Regions from separate parts of the Kocuria sp. CPCC 205297 genome, predicted to be linked through region 3. Evidence: riboswitches for the same ligand, from Rfam matches in the RefSeq annotation. Region 3 holds a riboswitch; each other region holds the start of a gene.
What was found. A riboswitch is a leader RNA that binds a small molecule or an ion and turns the genes downstream of it on or off. The one in region 3 is predicted to bind thiamine pyrophosphate.
Positions count from the first base shown of each region.

Region 1 (4,106 bases), on a different contig from region 3:
GGCAATGCGTTCACGCACCGGGGCGCTCTCCTCCCACAGTTCGTCGGTGAACCGGGGGCCCTCGGATTCCGCGGCGGCCGTCATCACGAACGCCGGATCCGTGACGAGGTGCTGGACGTGGTGCATGTGGTGCACGGGACCGTTGCCGTGACCCACGTGCAACTCGTCCGCGCCGCGCAGTGCACCACGCAACCATGTGCGGGCCGTGCGGATCGCCTCGGGCCAGTCCCCGGTCCGCGCCACGACCGTGGCCACCGCGGAGGACAGCGAGCACCCGGTGCCGTGGGTGTTACGCGTGTGCACCCTGCGACCCTCGAACAACGCGGCGGGTTCGTCCTGACCGGGGAGCAACAGGGCGTCCGGGGTCGTGTCCCCGGCCAAGTGGCCACCTTTCACGAGGACCCGGGTATGGAACGCCGCCGCGACCGCGCGTCCCTGCTCGAGCGCCTCGTCCCAGGTCGCGGCCACGGGGCGCTCGGCCAGCACCGCGAGTTCCGGGAGGTTGGGGGTGATCAAATTCGCGTGGGGCAGCAGCTCCCGCAGGGCCCGTTCGGCGTCCGGACGCAGCAATCGCCCGCCGGCCGTGGCGACCATGACGGGGTCGATCACGACCACGGGTGCGCGCCCCACCATGAGCCAGTCCCGGACCGTGTCGATGACCTCCACGGAGCCGAGCATCCCCACCTTGATCGCGTCCAGGGTGACGTCCCCGGCGACCGCGTCCAGCTGGTCCCGCAGGACCTGGACGGGTGGGGTGTGTACGCTCACGACGCCCCGGGTGTTCTGGGCGACCACTGCGGTGATCACACTCAGCCCGTACCCGCCCAGTGCGGCGATGGATTTCAGGTCCGCGGCGTGACCCGCCCCGCCCGTGGGATCGGTTCCGGCAATAGAGAGGACGCGGGGTATGGCGGTAGAAGGCGTGGTGTCCACGACAATCCCTTCGCTAGTACGAGCTAGATCAGGTTCGACGGGTGTGTTCTCAGCCGCAGTGCGCAGCACCCCGTGTGTGTCCCCGATCATGCCACAGGGGCACCCGGAATCCCGGGTGCCCCTGCGGTGCTCGCGTGGCGACGGATCCAGCCGCCGGTCACTCAGTCCTGCTTGCCGGTCATCGTGATGTCCTGAGCCTTGATGCCCACACCCACGATGGTGGGCTGGTCACCGGACGCCGCGGGGGTCGCGGCCCCGGCCTCCGCGGTGAAACGGCTGACCTGCCGTTCCTGCGTGTACTCGTGGGTCTCCACCCTCGCGGTTCCGGGCGCGGCCGCCGGCGCCACGGCACGCCGCGACCCACGACGCCGTCGGGCCGGAGCCGCCGGCGCCTCCGCCGGCCGGTTCCCGCCGGCGGACGACGCCGCCCCGGAACTCTGCTGCTGCGCGGCACTCGTCTGCCCTGCACTGGATTGCGCAGTCCCGGAGTTCGACGGCGCGTGTCCGGCGGCCGACCGCTTCGACACGGCCTCTCGCGGCTGGGGCGCGGCGTCCGCATCCTGAACGGCACCCTCGGTCGAGGTTTCGTCCTCGCCCGCATCCGTGAACGCGGCGCTCAGCGAATCCAGGGACAGGGCCTCCTGGGTGCCCTCGCTCCCCCGCTGCTCAGACTGCCCGTGGGGCAGTTCGATGACCTCGCCGTGGATCGTGAGGCTCGCGGACGAGTCCCCACCGGAACGGTCCTCGGACCGGGAATCCCCGCGCGAGTCGTTCCCGGAACCGTCCCGGTCGGAACCGTCGTTCTGCACGGCGTTGTCCTCGCCCTGCTGACCGCGACCGCGGCTGCGCTTGCCGCGACGCTTGCGGCGACGGCGCCCGCCCTCGGACTCCCCGTGGGAGTTCTCGGACGCGTGCTCCCCGCCCTGCTGACCGCGGGAGGTCTGCTGCTCCTGGGAACCGGTGTCCTCGGCCTGCCCGCCCCCGGACTGCGGTGCGGTGCCCTGGGAAGCATTCCGTGCGGCGTCGCCGGACTCGTCGTGGGAGGAGGCCGCGGCGATGTTCGCTAACGCCGTGCGGGTGGCCTCCACGCGCGCCTGGTCCGGCTCGTCCGAACCGTGGTGCTGGTTGCCGTTCCTGGGCTTGTCCTGCGCACCGTTGTGCTGCTTGTTGCGCGAACGCTTACGCTCGTGTCGAGTGCCGCGCTGGTCGGAGGGAGCCGCGCCGGAGCGGCCCTTCAAGGGGTGGTCGTGGACCACGACGCCGCGGCCCGCGCATTCCTCGCACGGCTCGGAGAAGACCTCGAGCAACCCCGTACCCATGCGCTTGCGCGTCATCTGCACGAGACCCAGGGAGGTCACCTCGGCCACCTGGTGCTTCGTGCGGTCCCGGCCCAGGCACTCCACGAGCCGGCGCAGTACGAGATCGCGGTTGGACTCCAGAACCATGTCGATGAAGTCCACCACGATGATCCCGCCGATATCACGCAACCGCAGTTGCCGCACGATCTCCTCGGCGGCCTCGAGGTTGTTCTTGGTCACGGTCTCCTCGAGGTTGCCCCCGGAGCCCGTGAACTTGCCGGTGTTGACGTCCACCACGGTCATGGCCTCGGTGCGGTCGATCACGAGCGATCCGCCGGAGGGCAGGAAAACCTTGCGCTCGAGGGCCTTCTGGATCTGCTCCTCCACGCGCATGTGCTCGAAGAGGTCGTCATCGCCGGTCCAGCGCTCGAGGCGGTCCAGCAGGTCGGGCGCCACGTAGGTCACGTAAGCCTCGATGTTGTCCCACGCCTGCTCGCCCTGGACCACCATGGCGGAGAAATCCTCGTTGAAGACGTCCCGCACGGTCTTGATGGTCAGGTCCGGTTCCGCGTACAGCATCTCCGGGGCCAGCGTCTTGGTGGACTTGGCCTTGTCCTGGATCTGCTCCCACTGCGAGCGCAGCCGGTTGATGTCGTTGGTCAGCTCGGTCTCGGAGGCGCCCTCCGCCGCAGTGCGCACGATCACGCCCGCACCCTCCGGCAACCGGTCCTTGAGGATCTTCTTCAGCCGCTGGCGCTCCACGTCCGGGAGCTTGCGGGAGATCCCCGTCATGGAACCGCCCGGGACGTAGACGAGGTAGCGACCGGGCAGGGACACCTGGCTCGTGAGCCGAGCACCTTTGTGCCCCACGGGGTCCTTGGTGACCTGCACGAGCACGGTGTCCCCGGACTTCAGGGCATTCTCGATCTTGCGGGGCTTGCTGCCCAGCTCGGCGGCGTCCCAGTCCACCTCACCGGCGTAGAGCACGGCGTTGCGGCCGCGGCCGATGTCCACGAAGGCGGCCTCCATGGACGGCAGCACGTTCTGCACCTTGCCCACGTACACGTTGCCGATCAGCGAGTCCTGCTGGGTGTGCGAGACGAAGTGCTCGGCAAGGATCCCGTCCTCGAGCACACCGATCTGGATCCGGTCGTCCTTCTGTCGCACGAGCATCTTGCGCTCCACGGATTCGCGCCGGGCCAGGAACTCGGCCTCGGTGATCACGTGGCGGCGGCGGCCGAACTGCCGGGACTCACGACGACGCTGACGCTTGGCCTCGAGCCGCGTGGAGCCCTTGACCCCGGTCACCTCGTCGCTGCCCGTGCCCTCACCGGCACCGCGCGGGGCGCGGACCCGGGTCACCGAGCCGTCGGACTCGTCCACGAGTTCCATGTCCTCGTCACCGCGACGCCGCCGGCGACGCCGCTTGCTCGTGACCTCGCCGGACTTGTCGTCCTCGCTGTCCACGTCATTGCGCGCGGCCCGCTCGGCCTCGCGCTGGGCGTCGCGTTCCTTGGCGGCCTCGCGCAGTCGGGCAGCCTGCTCCTCGGCGGCACGGCGGATCTCGTCCGGGTCCGGGGCATGGAACATGAGGGAGGCGCCGGGACCGAAGGCCCCGAAGTTCTCCTGGGTGCTGGGCTGGTCGTTCGCGGACTTCTCGACCTGTACAGTCTGCGCGTCCGTCTGTTCCGAGGTGTCGGTCTGCTCGTCGCTCGCCTCGGCCGAGCCGGTTCCTTCGCCGGCCTGCGTCGTCTGCTCGGGCCCGTCGGCGCGCAGAGCGGCCTGCTCATCCGTCTCGCGGGCGCTCTCAGCGGCGTCACCGGCTGCGTCCTCGACATCGAGCGCGATCTCGTCCTCGATACTCTCCGCGGGCTG
Region 1 is NZ_JAVKPY010000005.1:221,904-226,009, forward strand. Features, by position in the region: gene RF650_RS06530 (bifunctional hydroxymethylpyrimidine kinase/phosphomethylpyrimidine kinase) at 1-933, opposite strand, end outside; TPP riboswitch at 921-1,016, opposite strand; gene RF650_RS06535 (Rne/Rng family ribonuclease) at 1,095-4,106, opposite strand, start outside.
Region 1: linked by a shared signal. The riboswitch ahead of RF650_RS06530 (bifunctional hydroxymethylpyrimidine kinase/phosphomethylpyrimidine kinase) and the one ahead of thiO (glycine oxidase ThiO) in region 3 are both predicted to bind thiamine pyrophosphate.

Region 2 (4,106 bases), on a different contig from region 3:
TGGTCCAAGGACGCGAGCATCCTGGCCGCGTGGAACGGGGTGAAGAACGTGGTGGACACCGTGCACACCAGGCCGACGCGCTCGGTGGCCCGCGCCATCGCGGACAGCGCTGTCAGGGGTTCCAGGCTCCAGCGGGGTCCGCCGGAGACGTCACCCACGCTGTGCCCGTCCGCGAAGAACACCGCGTCGAACAGACCGCGTTCGGCAGTCCGCGCGAGCTCCTCGTAGTAGGCGATGTCCGTGAGGCGGTGCACCGGGGAGCCCGGCGCGCGCCACGCGGCCTGGTGGTGGCCGGCGCCGTAGAGGAAGGCGTTGAGGTGCAGCGTCCGGGCGGGTGTCCCGGGCGGCTGGTTCACCTGGGTGGGACGGGTGGACGCCGCAGGGGCGGCGGACGGGGTCCGCGCGGTGTCGTGCGGGGCGGCCATGTCAGTCCATCACCAGTCCACCGTCGACCACGAGGTTCTGCCCGGTGACGCCGCGGGACCAGTCGGAGGCGAAGAAGAGGGCGGTGTCCGCGAACTCCTCCGGGCTGGTGACCCGACCCAAGGGCGTACCGGCGGCAATGGCGTCGAAGACTTCGGCCGGGGTAGCGGCACTCGCGTCCGTGGTGCGTAGCAGGCCGCCGGAGATCATGTTGACGGTGATGCCCTGCGGGCCGAGATCTTTGGCGGCGGTGCGGGTGAGGGCGAGCAGGGCGGCCTTCGCGGCGGTGTAGTCGTGGTAGGGGACCACGGGGTTCTGGAAGAGGTTGGTGCCGATGTTGATGATGCGCCCCTCACCGGCCTCCATCATACCCGGGGTGACCGCCTGCATCACGTTGAGAGCGCCCACCACGGCGCCCTGGAACTGCTGCGTAAGGTTCTCGGCGGTCAGGTCCTCGAGGGTGGGTCGGGCGTCCCCGTTGAAGCTGAAGTCCACCAGGGCGTTGTTCACGGCCACGGTGATGGGCGCGCCGAAGTGCTCCCGGGCCCGGGCGACCATGTCCCGAACCTGGTGGGCGTCGGTCACATCCGCCTGGACCGCGAGTGCCCTGTCCTCCCCGAGTTCGCTGACCAGCGCGCGGGCCCGCTCCTCGCTGGAGTGGTAGTTCACGACGACGCGCGCGCCCTCCCGCGCGAACGCCCGGCTGAGGTGCTCCCCGAGCCCGCGGGCTCCGCCGGTGACCAGGACGATGGTGTTCTCGATCCGCATGCTCACTCCTGTGGCTCACGGCGAAGAAAGCGGTGCGCCACCTGCGCGGTGCGACCGTGACATCCCTTCGCCAGTACTAACTGGACAGGTTCGACGGGTGTCATCTCAGCCGCTGCGGTCCCCCACTCCGTGCCAGGTGGGCGAGAAGGGGGAGGGTGGCGGCACCCCGTGTCACTGGTGGTCAGTGTAGTCAAGGAGGTTTGGCGAGGATCAAGTGAGCGGATTGACCGAGAAGGATGGGGTCGCAGGGAACCCTGATAGGAAAGTGGCGAGACCAAATAACCGGCAGCGCGCTCGGCGGAGGGGCACGGCAGCCAGAACGGAGACGGGTGAATGTCACACCCAACAGCCGCTTCGCGGGCAAGGAACGTCGGATGGGTGCTGTGGCTCGCAGCGGTACTCGCCTGGATCGGAGGGCTTGTGGCGGAGCGACTCGTGTACTCCGGATCCCTGTCCTGCGAACTGGGCGACGGAAGCTCGATCTACGGTGAGCCGGGGTGGAGCTGGGTGCCACTGGGCCACACATGCACCTGGGAGAACGTGGGCGGCGTGACAGTCGTGGACGAGCCGTCCATGATGACTCTCGTACCGCTGCTGGTCCTGTTCCTGTGGGGAATCAGCCTGATGTTGACTCGTGTTTCCAAGCCACAGCCGCACCGCAGTCCGGGATAACCGGTCCCGCCGGTGGCAGCTCGGTCAAGACAGGCCGTTGCTCGCGGGGCGGCGCGCCGCTCGACGGCGCTGTGCCGCGACTTCTGCACGCCGTTCTTGCACCGCCTTGGTGAGAAAGATGACGGCGAAAAGCAGTTCCAGGGTCATGAGCAGCCATGATTCCCGCGCTCCAATGAAGGTGATCACGAAGAGGGCCACCATCGCGGACCCCAGGATCAGCAAGCCCACCGAATTCCGTTTCAGCATGCCCCCACCGTAGGCAGGTCACTGCCAGATCGTCTCGTGTCCCGGGTCGCAGCGACAGAGAAGCCGAGTGGGTTGCTGCGGGACCACCTTCTTGAAAGCCGCCCCGCGTGCGCCGCGCAAAAGCGCCCTGCTACCCTTGCTGGCTGGTGTGCCGGGAAGTCTGGTCGGCGGTAATGAGCGTGATGCCCGTCGACATTGGAGAAGTCCATGCCCCAGCACCACACGACCACCCCTGCCCACCGTGAGCCCGGATCGCCGGAGCCCGTGGAGCGGGAAGAGTCCTCCGGCTTCGTCTCGGAGCCCGGTTTCTTCAACCATCCTGAGCTCCCGTGCGAGCCCGACCACCCCTCGGGCGGTGTCCTCTCCCGCCTCCAGGACGTCCTGCGCCGCGAGACCGTGGCCGGCATCCTCCTGGTGGTCGCCGCCGTCATCGCCATCGTCTGGGCAAACTCGCCCTTCGCGGAGAGCTACTTCGCGCTGCGGGACCTCGAGGTCGGCTACGAGCCGTGGCACTTGAACCTCAGCCTCGGCGCCTGGGCCGCGGACGGACTGCTCGCGATCTTCTTCTTCCTCGTGGGCCTGGAGCTCAAGCGCGAGTTCGTCGCGGGTGATCTGCGGGACCTCGGCAAGGCAGCGGTGCCGATTGCGGCGGCGGTGGGCGGCGTCGTCCTCCCGGCTCTGATCTACGCGGGCGTTAACCTCGGCAGCCCCGAGACCCTGGGCGGCTGGGCGATCCCCACCGCCACGGACATCGCATTCGCGGTGGCCGTCCTCGCGATCGTGGGCTCGCACCTGCCCAGCGCGCTCCGCCTATTTCTGCTGACGCTCGCGGTGGTGGACGACCTGCTGGCCATCACCATCATCGCGATCTTCTACACGGATGAGGTGCACGTGCTCCCGCTGCTGCTCGCGCTCGTCCCGCTGGCCGTGTTCGGGCTGCTCGCACACCGCTTCCCCCGCTTCTTCGCGCACCGCACGTGGGCCGCGTGGGTGATCCTGGTGCCGCTGGCCGTGATCACGTGGGCCCTGGTCCACGAGGCCGGGATCCACGCCACGGTTGCCGGCGTGCTGCTCGGTTTCGCCGTCCCTGTTCTCGCGGGGAAGGCCTCCGGGGAGCCCGTGGAGCTCGCCGAGCACCTGGAGCACCGCGTCCGGCCCCTGTCCGCCGGGTTCGCGGTGCCGGTCTTCGCGTTCTTCTCCGCGGGCGTCACGGTGGGCGGCTGGGACGGATTGACGACGGCGCTCGCCGCCCCCGTCACGCTCGGCATCATCGCGGGACTCGTGCTGGGCAAGCCCCTGGGCATCATCTCGGCAACGTGGCTCACCACCGTGCTCACCGGACGCAAGCTGGACCCGTCCTACCGGTGGATCGACCTGGTGGGGATCGCGCTGCTGGCCGGGATCGGGTTCACGGTGTCTCTGCTGATCTCGGAGCTCAGCTTCGACCCGTCCGCAGCCGCAGGGGACCAGGCCAAAGTGGCCGTGCTGACCGCCTCGGTCCTGGCGGCCGTGCTGGCCGGCGGTGTGCTGGCGGTCCGCAACCGCCGCTACCGCAGCGCGTCACCCCGGGTGTTCGGGAACGACGCCGCAGAGGCGTAGGGACCGGGGGCTTCCGTCCCCTGCGGTGGTCGTTGCGGAGGGCATGTGCCGGGCGCTTCCCGGGGCCGAAACTGTGTCAGTCGCGAGGTGGGATCGCGTGGAACGGGGCCGTGCCATGGCACTCCACGACGCGCTGAGGGCCCGCATCACCGGGGCCCCAGTGAGTGACGCCGCCGGGCACAACCCGCTCGGCGGCGTCGGCGCTGAACGGGAGCGGGTTCAACCCTCCCGCCACCACGCATCCGCCGGGGTCACTGGCACGGTGCGCTTGTGGCGGGTGCGCAGGAAGGTCTGCTCCAGCTTCTCCGCGATCTCCTCGGGGACGTCCTTGCCCTCGAGGAAGTCGTCGATGTCGTCGTAGCGCAGGCCCAGCTCGTCCTCGTCCGTGCGCCCGGGGT
Region 2 is NZ_JAVKPY010000002.1:211,959-216,064, forward strand. Features, by position in the region: gene RF650_RS02555 (LLM class flavin-dependent oxidoreductase) at 1-425, opposite strand, end outside; gene RF650_RS02560 (3-oxoacyl-ACP reductase) at 427-1,191, opposite strand; TPP riboswitch at 1,237-1,370, opposite strand; gene RF650_RS02565 (hypothetical protein) at 1,888-2,109, opposite strand; gene nhaA (Na+/H+ antiporter NhaA) at 2,317-3,708, shown strand; gene nadE (ammonia-dependent NAD(+) synthetase) at 3,928-4,106, opposite strand, start outside.
Region 2: linked by a shared signal. The riboswitch ahead of RF650_RS02560 (3-oxoacyl-ACP reductase) and the one ahead of thiO (glycine oxidase ThiO) in region 3 are both predicted to bind thiamine pyrophosphate.

Region 3 (4,106 bases):
CAACCGCGCGGTGTCGACCCCGCCGATCGCGAAGAAGGGCTTGGCCCCCGCGTGCTGAGCGGCGTAGCGCGGCAGCTCGAGCCCCACGGCCGCGCGACCCGGCTTGGTGGGGGTCTCCCACACGGGCCCGGTGCAGAAGTAGTCGAGCCCGGCGTCGGCCACGGCGGCGTCCACCTGGGCCAGGGAGTGACAGGACCGCCCGATCACCACGTCGTCCCCCAGGACCCGCCGAGCCTGCGCGGTGGTGAGATCGCCCTGGCCCACGTGGAACACGTCCGCGCCGGTGAGCAGCGCGACGTCCGCACGATCGTTGACGGCGAAGAGTGCGCCGTGCTCACGGGCGACGTCGGCGAGTACCTCGATGGCCTCGATCTCCGCTGCAGCCTCGAGGGATTTGTCCCGCAACTGGATGATGTCCACCCCGCCCTCGTACGCGGCGTGCAGAAATTCGCGCAGGTCACCGCGCTCGTGGCGCGCCGTGACGCATACGTACAGTCGCGCGTTCTCGAGGGCGGCGCGGCGCCCGGTACCCGTCTGGCTCGTGTGTCCCATGCGGCCATCGTGGCACGAACCGCGCGCCCGCGGACACCTCGCCCGATCAGCCCGCCGCGAAGTCCCCCTGCGTTCCACAGCTAGGGGTGATTAGACTGGCAGGGCCGTTCGTCGCCGTTCGACGAACTCCACGGGAGCCCGCACACGTTGGCAACAACCACCGCAGCGGGCTGAGAGGGCGTGAGCCGCCGACCGGATCACCTGATGCGGATCATGCCGCCGGAGGGAGGAATAATGCCCGAGCACCTCGGTGACCACGTGGTCGTGGCCGGAGCTGGTCTCGTGGGCCTGGCCACGGCCTTCGAACTACGACGCCGCGGGGCCGCCGTGACCGTCGTCGATCCCCGCCCGGCGTGGGGCGCCACCCGCGCGGCCGCGGGCATGCTCGCACCGATCGCCGAGACCCAGTACGGCCAGGAACGCCTCTACCCCCTCATGCGGGCCTCCGCCGCGGAGTACCCGGACTTCGTGGAGCGCGTCACCGCGGCCACGGGCCTGCCCACGGGCTACCGCACCGAGGAGACGCTCGTGGTGGCCGCCGACGCCGCGGACGCCCAATCCCTCTCCGACCTCGCGTCACACCAGATCGCCTCCGGGATGGACGTGCAGGAGATCTCCACGCGGGAGGCCCGGCACCTGGAACCGGCTCTTGCGCCGCGGTTGAGCGGTGCGGTACGGATCGTCTCCGACCGCCAGGTGGACCCCCGGATGCTCGCGGCCGCCCTGGTGGAGACCCTGAACTGCCCGCAGCTGACCACCATCGGGGACGTCCCCGACGCCGGACCGGCGCAGTGGCTGACCTCCCGCGTGGACACCGTGCTGACCTCCCGCAGGGAACCCCGGCAGGCCACGGGCGTGCAGGTGGACTCCGGTGAGGTGATCCCCGCGGACGCCGTGGTCGTGGCCACCGGGCTGACCGCCAACACCATGGGCGGGCTGCCCGAGGGACTCGACCTCAGATTGCGCCCGGTGTTCGGGGACATCCTGCGGTTGCGGGTTCCCGAGACCGCCCTGGCCCCCGGGGAATCGCATTTGCTCACGCGCACGGTGCGCGCCCAGGTCCTGGGTCGACCCGTGTACATGGTCCCCCGCGAGGACCGGACCCTGGTGCTGGGCGCCACGAGCCGCGAGGACGGGCGCGAATCCGTGCTGGCCGGTGGCGTACACCAACTGCTGCGGGACGCGCGCGCCGTGGTCCCCGCGATCGACGACTGCGACGTCCTGGAGATGATGGCCCGCGCCCGCCCGGGAACCTCCGACGACCTGCCGTACGTGGGGAAGACCTCGGTGGCCGGGCTCGTGATCAGCACGGGTCACTTCCGTCACGGCATCCTGCTGACCCCCGTGGCGTCCCGGCTCGCGGCGGAGCTCGTGACCGGCGTCCTGGACCCGCTCGCGGACCACGGGTCCGACGCCGCGTTCCTCGCCGACACCGACCCGGCCCGGCACTCGAACCCCGCCCCCGAGGCCCCGTTCACCACACCCGAGAGCTATCCCCAGATGCATGGAGGACTCGAATGATCGCGCCCGAGACCACAGACAATTCCTCCACGGCCGTCGTGAACGGCTCCCCCGTGGCGGTGACCCCGGGGTTGACGGTCGCGAGCGCCGTCGTCGACCTCACGGGCCGCGAGATCACACCCGAGGGCACCGCCGCGGACGGCCATCCCCTGGGGATCGCCGTGGCGGTGGACGACGCCGTGATCCCCCGCTCCCTGTGGGCCACGACCCCCGTGGAAGCGGGTCAATCCGTGGAGATCGTCACCGCGGTGCAGGGAGGCTGAACGTGACCACGCACGAAACCCACCTGACCGTGGCCGGGGTGGAGCTCTCGTCCCGGCTGATCATGGGCACCGGGGGCCTCACCGATTTCGCGATGCTCGAACGGGCCCTGCTGGCCTCCGGGACGGAACTGACCACGGTGGCCCTGCGCCGCTTCGCGCCCGGCCCCGCCTCGCCAGCGGGCGCGCAAGCATCCGGCACGGCGAACCGGGCGAGCGGTCGCGCGGGAGGTGGCGCAGCGGCGTCGTCGACCGGGACACCGCAGGACAGCCTGTACGGGCTGCTGCGCCGCAACGACATCCGGGTGCTGCCCAACACTGCGGGGTGCTACACCGCGCGGGACGCTCTGCTGACCGCTGAACTGGGGCGCGAGGCGCTGGAGACGGACTGGGTCAAGCTCGAAATCATCGCGGACGAGGACACCCTGCTCCCGGACGGTGTGGAGCTGCTGGACGCGACCGAGAAACTCGCTCGGCGCGGTTTCATGGTCTTCGCGTACACGTCCGACGACCCCGTGCTCGCGCTGCGGCTCGAGGACGCCGGGGCCGTGGCCGTGATGCCCCTCGGTGCTCCCATCGGCACGGGTCTGGGGATCCTCAACCCGCACAACATCGAACTCATCGCGTCCCGCGCGTCCGTGCCCGTGGTGCTGGATGCCGGGATCGGCACGGCGTCCGAGGCGGCCCTGGCCATGGAACTCGGGTGCGACGCCGTCCTGCTCGCGTCCGCCGTGACCCGCGCGCAGGATCCCGTGGCCATGGCGAGTGCCATGAAGCACGCCGTGCTCGCGGGGCACCTGGCCCGCGGCGCGGGGCGGATCGCGCGGCGCACGCACGCCGTGGCGTCCTCGCCCATGGCCGGGCGCATCGACACCGCCGACGCGCCCCGCGGGGACTGGCCCGCGCCTTCATCCACCACCCCACAGCTGGAATCGCAGGTTTCATGAGCACCCCGCTACCACCCCTCGTGGCCCCCGCCTCCGATCTGAGTCGCGAGGAACTCGAACGCTATTCACGCCACCTCACGTTGCCGCAACTGGGCGAGGAGGGGCAGCGTCGGCTCAAGAACGCACGCGTCCTGGTGATCGGCGCGGGCGGGCTCGGCGCTCCCGCGCTGCAGTACCTCGCGGCCGCCGGGGTGGGGACCATCGGCGTGGTCGACGACGACGTCGTATCCGTGTCCAACCTGCAACGCCAGGTGGTCCATGGGATGGCCGACATCGGCCGGCCCAAGGTCGATTCCGCCGCGGATGCCGTGGCCCGGCTCAACCCCCTGGTCACCGTGCACCGCCATCCCGAGCGGCTGAGCACCGACAACGCCCTGGAGATCTTCTCCGGCTACGACCTGATCATGGACGGCGCGGACAACTTCGGCACACGCTTCCTGGTCTCGGACGCCGCCGAACTCACCGGCATCCCCGTGGTGTGGGGCTCCATCCTGCGTTTCGACGGCCAGGTCTCCGTGTTCTGGTCCGGTCACGGCCCCGTGTACCGCGACCTGTTCCCGGAAGCGCCCGCGCCGGGCCAGGTCCCCTCGTGCGCCGAGGGCGGTGTGCTGGGCATGCTCCCGGCCACGATCGGCTCGGTCATGGTCACCGAGGCGCTCAAACTCATCACGGGCATCGGCCGTCCCCTGCTCGGCAGGGTCCTCATCCACGACGCCCTGGCCCAGACGTGGCGCGAGCTCACGGTCCTGCCGGACCCGCACCGCCCACCCGTCACGGATCTCTCGCGGGTGGCGCTCGCGTGCGGTCTGCCCTCCGACGACGACGC
Region 3 is NZ_JAVKPY010000004.1:169,572-173,677, reverse strand. Features, by position in the region: gene thiE (thiamine phosphate synthase) at 1-552, opposite strand, end outside; TPP riboswitch at 673-797, shown strand; gene thiO (glycine oxidase ThiO) at 787-2,073, shown strand; gene thiS (sulfur carrier protein ThiS) at 2,070-2,336, shown strand; gene RF650_RS05100 (thiazole synthase) at 2,339-3,280, shown strand; gene moeB (molybdopterin-synthase adenylyltransferase MoeB) at 3,277-4,106, shown strand, end outside.